One region of the Mycobacterium canetti CIPT 140010059 genome, then DNA from elsewhere that is predicted to be linked to it. Evidence: predicted binding sites of a transcription regulator. Region 1 holds the regulator's gene; the other holds the start of a gene.

Region 1 (4,589 bases):
CGCGGTGGCGGCGAACACCAGATAGACGTTTTGGGTCAGGCCGAAAAGTGCTGGAATCGAATCGAACGCAAATAGTATGTCAGTGCCACCCACGGCGATCATGACCAGCAACAACGGGGTCATCATTCGCTTGTTGTTCGAGACCGTGAACAACCGGTCTCCGTTGTAGTCCTGTGAGGTCCGCAAGAAGCGGTCGGCTAGCCGGATAATGACGGACCTCTTGAGCGTTTCGGCGTCGCGGCTTTCTAGCCCGGTGGGTTTGGCGAGGTTGCCCGCCATGACCAGTAGGACCAGGCCGAACAGGTAAAAGGCCGAGTTGAAGTTCTCGATGAGCGCGGCGCCGACGAAGATGAATCCGGTGCGCGTGACGAGCGCAAACGCGATACCGAACAACAGCACCTTTTGTTGCGCGAGACGAGGCACCCCGAAGCTGCTGATGATGACCAGAAATACGAACAGGTTGTCGACCGACAGGGCTTCGTCGGTCAGGTAGCAGGCGAAATATTCGACCGCCAGCTCTGAGCCGCCGAACACCACCACTGCGATGCCGAACAGGATCGCTATCCCCACGAAGGTCGCCGACTGGATGACGGCCTGACGTAACGTCGGTACATGGGTCTTGCGTACGTGGAGGACGTAGTCGACCAACATCAAGCCGGCGATCAGGACGATGGTGAGGGTCCAGACCAGGCCGGAAGCACCCATGTCAGCCGGGATTCCTCTCACCGCATCAGTCCGGTTGTCGTTTCCGGCACGGTAACGCAAACCCGGCCCGGGCTGCAGCCCGGTTGCTCACCACAGCAGCGTGCCCCGGCATCAATTTGACATCGGCTGGGTATCCGTTTTCGTAATATTTGCGATTGGACTTCGCAATCGTCGTTCGCTGGAGCAATGTTATGCGAGCCCGGGGACAATACGGACCGCAGCGGGGACCGGCCCACGGTGGGAGATCCACCGGCTGGCGGGCTAGGCAGGGCATCGGCTGGGAGGCTTGGTGAACGGGCAGAGAGGTCAATTGAGCACGCTGATCGGGCGTACGCTGCTCGGCTTGGCGGCCACGGCGGTGACCGCCGTGTTGCTGGCGCCCACGGTGGCGGCTTCGCCGATAGGCGATGCCGAGGACGCCATGATGGCCGCGTGGGAGAAGGCGGGTGGTGACACTTCAACACTTGGTGTCCGGAAAGGTGACGTTTACCCGATAGGCGACGGGTTCGCCCTGGACTTCGCCGGCGGCAAGATGTTTTTCACCCCGGCCACCGGTGCCAAATACCTCTACGGCCCGCTCCTGGACAAATACGAGTCGCTGGGCGGTGCAGCCGACAGCGATCTGGGATTCCCGACCATCAACGAGGTGCCCGGCCTTGCCGGACCCGACAGTCGCGTGAGCACGTTCTCCGCGGCCGACAACCCGGTGATTTTCTGGACGCCTGAACACGGCGCGTTCGTCGTGCGCGGCGCGCTGAATGCCGCGTGGGACAAGCTCGGCAGCTCGGGTGGCGTGCTGGGTGCCCCGGTCGGGGATGAAACCTACGACGGCGAGGTCACCGCCCAGAAGTTCAGCGGTGGTGAAGTCTCCTGGAACCGGGCAACCAAGGAGTTCACCACCGTTCCGGCGGTGCTGGCCGAGCAGCTGAAGGGTTTGCAGGTAGCGATCGATCCTTCCGCGGCGATCAACATGGCCTGGCGCGCAGCAGGCGGTGCCGCAGGTCCGCTGGGCGCCAAGAACGGTGGGCAGTACCCGATCGGCGGAGACGGTATCGCCCAGGACTTCGTCGGTGGCAAGGTCTTCTTCAGCCCGGCAACCGGTGCAAACGCCGTCGAGGGTGAAATCCTGGCGAAGTACGAGTCGCTGGGCGGACCGGTCAGCAGCGACTTGGGTTTCCCCATCGCCAACGAAACTGATGGTGGTTTTGGGCCCTCCAGCCGGATCGTCAGGTTCTCCGCGGCCGACAAGCCGGTGATTTTCTGGACTCCGGACCACGGCGCGTTCGTCGTGCGCGGAGCCATGGTGGCCGCGTGGGACAAGCTGCGCGGCCCCAACGGCAAGCTCGGCGCCCCGGTCGGCGACCAGACCGTCGACGGCGATGTTGTCTCACAGAAATTCACCGGCGGCATGATTTCGTGGAACCGTGCAAAAAACACATTCACTACGGATCCCGCTAACCTAGCGCCCTTGCTGTCCGGTCTGCAGGTGTCAGGGCAGAACCAGCCAAGTACTTCGGCGATGCCCCCACCCGGCAAGAAGTTCACCTGGCATTGGTGGTGGTTAGGGGCCGCCGCCCTGGGGGTGCTCCTGGTCGTGATGGTGGCGTTGGTGGTGTTCGGATTGCGTCGGCGTCGACGTGGGTACGACGCCGCTGCTTACGACGATGACCGCGCTGGGGATGTCGAGTACGGTACCGCCGCTGATGGAGACTGGCCGCCCGACGAGGACTTCGGTTCAGAGCATTTCGGTTTCGGCGACCAGTTCCCGCCGGAACCTGTGGCGCCGGACGCCGGGTCCACACCGCGGGTCAGCTGGCCGCGCGGCGCCGGGGCGGCTGTCGGTGATGCCGAGCATCTTCCGGGTGAGGAGGGCTACGGCAGCGACTTGCTGTCCGGCCCCAGCAACGTCGGGGTCGAGGAGGAAGACACCGATGCGGTGGACACCACGCCGACACCCGTTGTGTCGCAGGCCGACCTTTCCGAAGTCGGTCCCGATCTCATTGTTCCTGAGCGAGTGGTTCCGGAGACTTTCGTTCCGCAAGCCTTTGTTCCGGAAGCAGTGGCGCCTGAAGCGGTGCCGCCCGATGTCCACGCTGCCGATCTTGCTGACACTGGGTTGCCGGCGGCGGCTGTATCCGCAGCTGAAGACAGAGGCGGGCGGCACGCGGCCGCAGAACCGCCGGAACCGCCGAGTGCGGGCGTGCGCCCGGCAATTCATCTGCCGCTCGAGGACCCATACCAGATGCCGAACGGCTATCCCGTCAAAGCCAGTGTGAGCTTCGGCCTGTATTACCCACCCGGCAGTGCGCTATACCACGACACGCTGGCCGAACTCTGGTTCGCCAGTGAAGAAGTGGCACAAGTCAACGGCTTCATTAGGGCGGATTGACAGCCTGCACGCGGATCAGCATCAGACCTTGCGGATCACCGTGACGACCTTGCCCAGCACCGTCGCGTCGTTGCCCGGGATGGGATCGAAGGCCGGGTTGTGCGGCATCAACCACACCTGACCGCCGGCGCGTTTGAACGTCTTGACGGTGGCCTCACCGTCGATCATGGCCGCAACGATGTCGCCGTTGTCGGCGACGTTCTGCTGTCGCACCACCACCCAGTCACCGTCGCAGATCGCGGCTTCGACCATCGAGTCACCGATCACCTTGAGCAGGAACAGGGTGCCTTCGCCAACCAGCTCACGCGGCAGCGGGAAGACGTCTTCAACGGCTTCCTCGGCAAGGATCGGGCCGCCGGCCGCGATACGTCCCAGGACAGGGACAAAGGTGGGTTCCGGTAAGGCGTCCGAGCCGGCCACTTCGGTCACCGGCGGTAGGGCGGCGTCGTCGGCACCGCGCACATTGACGGCGCGGGGGCGGTTCGGGTCACGGCGTAGGTAGCCCTTGCGCTCCAGGGTGCGCAGCTGGTGCGCCACCGAAGACGTCGACGTCAGACCAACGGCGTCGCCGATTTCCCGGATGCTCGGCGGATATCCGCGGCTAGTGACCGACGCGCGGATGACGTCGAGAATAGTGCGTTGCCGCTCGGTCAGCGCCGAATCTGCGGACAGCACCCGGCTGTCCGCGCCAGCGGCTCCGCCGGCAACCGAGGTGTCGTTGCTGTCGTTCATGGCAATGAATGTAGTCGCATTCGCACCAAGAATCAAACATGTGTTCGACAGGCGTGTTCCGGTCGCGGGAGGGCACGAGGAGGGGCTGGGCATTCGCGCCGGAAGTCCGGCTCCAACCGAAACGTGTCGGTGGTGTGGTCTACCGTTTTGCGCGTGCGACACGCTTCGATCAAATGTTCGGATATCGAACACATGAGTGACTACAGTGTCGAACACGCGAGCGATTACCGTCTGAGTTGGAGGAGCGAACATGACACCGGTCCGGCCACCGCATACCCCCGATCCGCTCAATCTGCGGGGCCCGCTCGATGGACCTCGCTGGCGCCGCGCTGAGCCGGCGCAATCGCGCAGGCCCGGCCGATCGAGGCCGGGGGGTGCGCCGCTGCGCTACCACCGCACCGGGGTCGGGATGTCGAGGACTGGGCATGGCAGCAGGCCCGTCCCGCCGGCCACGACGGTGGGGCTGGCTCTGCTTGCCGCGGCGATTACTCTCTGGCTTGGTTTGGTGGCGCAGTTCGGGCAGATGATCACCGGCGGTTCGGCCGACGGGTCGGCCGATTCGACCGGTCGGGTGCCCGACAGGCTTGCCGTGGTACGGGTGGAAACGGGGGAGTCCCTGCATGACGTGGCGGTCCGGGTGGCGCCGAACGCTCCGACCCGCCAGGTTGCCGACCGCATCCGTGAACTCAACGGCCTGCAGACACCGGCATTGGCCGTGGGTCAGACGCTGATCGCGCCGGTTGGCTGAGGCCATCCCGGTGTC
Region 2 (4,589 bases), 780 kb from region 1:
CCGCAGACAAACAAATCCGCGACGCCGTCTGCGACTTCGCCGGTGACAGCCGCCGAGCCAACCTCTGGGCCGCCGACCGCTACAACCGCGCCATCGCCCGAGGACACGACCACCCCCACGCCGTGCGCATCCTGGCCCGCGCCTGGCTCTACGTCATCTGGCACTGCTGGCAAGACGGCGCCGCCTACCACCCTGCCAACCATCGCGCCCTCCAGGCACTGCTCAACCAAGATCAAGACCGGGCGGCTTGACACAGGGCTACTCATCGGCTTAGCGGGTGGGCGCCACCAGCGGGTAGCACGAACGAAATCCTTGATGCCCCAAACCGTTTAAGCGTTACTGCAGGGTACAGGTACCGAGCGGGACCCGCTGCCGGGCCTAGTTGCTTATCGGAGGTGGTTGCGGCTGGAAGGGTTCATACCACCACCAGTCGGCGCGCTCGCCGGTGGGCCCAGGCCACGGCGCTACCGCCGGCGGCGGCTTCGTCGACGCCCGCGCCAACGATCCCGCGCTCAAAGGTCGGCCCGCGCTGTCGGTGACGGTGAGGTTGTCTGCCGGTCCGGTAATGGTGATCAGGCCCCGATGGTGTGCCCGGTGGTGATACGGGCACACCAGCACCAGGTTGGCCAGCTCGGTGGCCCCACCGTCCTGCCAATGTTGGATGTGATGGGCGTGCAAACCCCGGGTGGCCCCACAACCGGGAACCACACACGTGCGGTCGCGATGCTCAAGCGCCCGGCGCAACCGACGATTGATCTGACGAGTCGTTCGACCGCAGCCAATGACCTGCCCGTCACGTTCGAACCAGGCCTCATAGGTGGCATCACAGAGCAGGTATCGGCGTTCGGACTCGCTGAGCAGCGGACCCAGGTGCAGCGCGGCGGCGCGCTCCTGCACGTCTAGATGCATCACCACGGTGGTGTGCTGCCCATGTGGCCGACGGGTCACCTCGGCGTCCCAGCCGGCCTCAACCAGACGCAGAAACGCCTCTGCGGTAGTCGGCAACGGGGGCCGCTGATCGGACGGGCGATCGCTGTTGTCGTAATCACGCTTGTACTCGGCGATCAACGCATCCAGATGAGACTGCAACGCCGCATCAAACTTCGCCGCCTCCACGTGCGGAAGCTTGATCCGCCAACAACTGAACTGCTCATCGCTGCTCTTAGAGATCGACGGCCGCGGATCCGGCGGAAAATCCGGTTCGGGTTCGGGTCGCGGTTCCAACTTGAGCGCGGTCCGCAACTGGTTGACCGTGGCAACCCCGGCCAACTCCGCATAATGCGCATCCGAACCCTCACCCGCGCGCGCCGCGATCACCCCAACCTGATCCAGCGACAACCGGCCCTCCCGCATACCCCGGGCGCAGCGCGGAAACTCCGGCAACCGCCGCGCCACGGTGGCGATCGTGTGCGCATTTGCCGGTGAGCAGCCCATCTTCCAGGCCACCAACGCCGGCACCGACCGCGCCCCCGTCACACCCCACAGCTGGTCGCGATCCAGCTCGGCCACGATCTCCACAATGCGCCCATCAATCGCATTGCGCTGACCGGCCAACTCCGCCAACTCCTCAAACAACACCTCCACACGCTCGGCAGGACTGACTACCGCTGCGCCAGACGTCGCGGTCGAAGACATGAGTTCATCATCGCAGCAGGGTCTGACAACTCCGGCCAACCCGAATCCACGCCCGGGGCCGTGCCGTCATCACCCCGCAAAGAGATGCTCGGCTCCGGCTCCGCCCCGGCCGGGGCCAAGGGCACTCGAGACAACGAAATCAGCGAACCCACCATGGAAACGCTCAACGGCGTGGGCCGCGAAGCCAGCGAAATGCTGGGAGCAGCTGGTGGACATCGCACAGATAGGCCCCAGACCCAGCCAGCACGGCTCCAACCGTCGACGCGCCTAGGGCGTGTCTCCCAATTTCGGAGTTCCCACTCGGGCGTGGATGACGGCGCAGGCCAGCAGGACGCCGCCGAGGTAGGTCAGGGCGTATTTGTCGTAGCGGGTTGCGATGCCGCGCCACTGCTTGAGTCGATGGAAGCCGCGTTCGACGGTGTTGCGTAGCCCGTAGAGCGCGGCGTCGAATGCTGGTGGCCGCCCGCCGGCAGACCCCTTGGCCTTGCGCCGGTCGATCTGATCTTGGCGTTCGGGGATGGTGTGCTTGATCTTCTTAGACCGTAATGCGGCACGGGTACTTGGGTGTGAGTAGGCCTTGTCGGCGAGTAAGCGGAAATCCGTGCTGCCCAGGGCGTATTCGGTGCTGGCATGGCGATAGTCGTCGAGCAGGGGCAGCAGTTGCGGGTTGTCGCCGGCCTGGCCTGCGGTCAACCGGATCCGCACCGGGGCTTCGCGCTGATCGGTCAGGGCATGGATCTTGGTGGTCAGCCCGCCGCGCGAGCGGCCGATCGCATGATCGTCGGGTTCATCGGCGGATTTCTTGTAATTCGACAGTGCCCCCTGTGGCGAGCGTGTCCGAGCGGGCGCCCGCCGAATGCTGGTGTGCCCGCACGTTCGTGGAATCCACCGACAGCAACTTCTCGATATCCTCGGCCACCTCAGCGTCCACCCCGAACACCGCGGCAACGTGGGCGAACATCTCGTCGTAGGTACCATCCAGCGACCAACGGTGATGGCGCTTCCACACCGTTTGCCACGGCCCGAACTCAGCGGGCAGGTCCCGCCACGGACTTCCCGTACGGAACCGCCACGCGATCCCTTCCAGGATAAGCCGGTGATCGCTAAACCGTCTGCCGCGCTTGCCCTCATGCGACGGCATCAACGGCTCGACCACGGCCCAGAACTCGTCCGAAATCACACCCACTCGCGTCACCGGCCAATCCTCGCTGGCCAGTACCTAAAAATTTGGGAGACACGCCCTAGCTGCAAAATCGCATGCTTGTCAGCGGATACCGGTATATTTTCCGGTATGTTTTCAGAGCCTTATCCGACCGACGGCGAAGTCATGACGGAACTCGGCGACAAGTTACTTGCTGCTCTTGTTAGCGCCATCAGGGATACGCGCGTCGACATCGCCGATATGCGGGAGTGGCGGCCCGGATGGTTTCCGACCATGCATAGCCGGTGTCTGTCCAGCCTCATCCACGACAGAATCTGGGCACACCTGGTCACCCTCATCGCGAGCGATCCAGGCACCAACATCAAGGAGAAGGGTGCCACCCGCGAGATTGTGGTTGGCGCACACCTGCGGTTGCGAATCAAACGGCACCACGCAGGTGACGAGATCAGCACCTACCCGACCCAAACGGCCATCGAATTCTGGCAACAGGGCAGCCAGCCCGCCTTCCCGGGGCTGGAGGAGGTTCGCATTGCGGTGGGCTATCGGTGGGACCCTGATACCCGCGACATCGGAGCCCCCCTGCTGTCGCTTCGCGACGGGAAGGATCACGTCATCTGGGTAGTCGAGCTCGACGAGCCTGCGGCGGGCGTGAAGATCACCTGGACCCCGATCGAGCCGACACTACCGTCCATCGACTTCGGTGACTTGGGTGAAGACTCTGGAGCATCGGGGGAACGATGAACGGTCTGGGAGACGTGCTCGCGGTCGCCCGGAAGGCTCGTGGACTCACCCAGACCGAATTGGCCGAGCTGGTGGGACTCACCCAGCCGGCGATCAACCGGTACGAATCAGGCGACCGTGACCCCGACCAACACATCGTGGCCAAGCTGGCCGAAATCCTCGGTGTGACTGAGGATCTGCTCATACACGGGAACAGGTTTCGTGGTGCGCTCGCAGTCGATGCGCATATGCGCCGCCACAAGACCACAAAGGCGTCGGCCTGGCGTCAGATGGAGGCCCGGCTGAACCTGCTGGGCGTGCACGCGTCATTCCTCTTCGAGGAAGTGGCTATCAATAGCGAGCAACACGTGCCCGCGTTCGACCCGGAGTTCACCGCCGCCGAGGACGCCGCCCGGTTGGTCCGTGCCCAGTGGCGCATGCCGATGGGCCCGGTCGTCAACCTGACCCGGTGGATGGAGGCCGCGGGCTGCCTGGTGTTCGAAGAGGACTTCGCCACCCAGCGCATCGACGGGTTGTCGCAATGGGTCGACGACTACCCCGTCATGCTGATCAACGCCAACGCAGCACCCGACCGAAAACGCTTGACCCTTGCCCACGAGCTCGGCCACCTCGTGCTGCATGCCACCAACCCCACGGAGAACATGGAGACCGAAGCCACCGCCTTCGCCGCCGAATTCCTCATGCCCGAGAGCGAGATTCGGCCCGAGCTGCGCCGGCTCGATCTCGGCAAGCTGCTGGAACTGAAGCGGGAATGGGGCGTCTCGATGCGAGCCCTCCTGGAGCGGGCATATCGCATGGGCCTCGTATCGGCCGAGGCTCGCACCAAGTTCTACAAGGCGATGAACGCGCGCGGCTGGAAAACCAAAGAGCCAGGCATCGAGTCCATCGTGCGAGAAAAGCCGAGCCTACCCGCCCACATCGGCATGACACTCCGAAGCCGCGGATTCACCGACCAGCAAGCCGCCGCCATCGCCGGATACGCCAATCCTGCGGACAATCCATTCCGCCCCGAAGGTGGCCGCCTCCATGCGATTTGACTTCCGATTGACGC

Evidence for each region. The regulator LexA, encoded in region 1, represses DNA repair genes until DNA is damaged. The targets are predictions, from matches to a motif close to CGAACANNTGTTCG.
Region 2: a site for LexA is predicted at 1,713-1,726, ahead of MCAN_RS10640 (HNH endonuclease signature motif containing protein). Genes of this name have one in related genera too.

Annotation. Positions count from the first base shown of each region.
Region 1 is NC_015848.1:3,090,256-3,094,844, reverse strand. Features, by position in the region: gene MCAN_RS14435 (TerC/Alx family metal homeostasis membrane protein) at 1-705, opposite strand, end outside; gene MCAN_RS14430 (hypothetical protein) at 731-979, opposite strand; gene MCAN_RS14425 (LGFP repeat-containing protein) at 995-3,094, shown strand; gene lexA (transcriptional repressor LexA) at 3,116-3,826, opposite strand; gene chiZ (cell wall hydrolase ChiZ) at 4,077-4,574, shown strand.
Region 2 is NC_015848.1:2,310,513-2,315,101, forward strand. Features, by position in the region: partial or broken gene MCAN_RS24275 (IS110 family RNA-guided transposase) at 1-251, shown strand, start outside; gene MCAN_RS10640 (HNH endonuclease signature motif containing protein) at 379-1,635, opposite strand; partial or broken gene MCAN_RS21475 (IS5-like element ISMt1 family transposase) at 1,903-2,830, opposite strand; gene MCAN_RS10655 (hypothetical protein) at 2,963-3,538, shown strand; gene MCAN_RS10660 (XRE family transcriptional regulator) at 3,535-4,575, shown strand.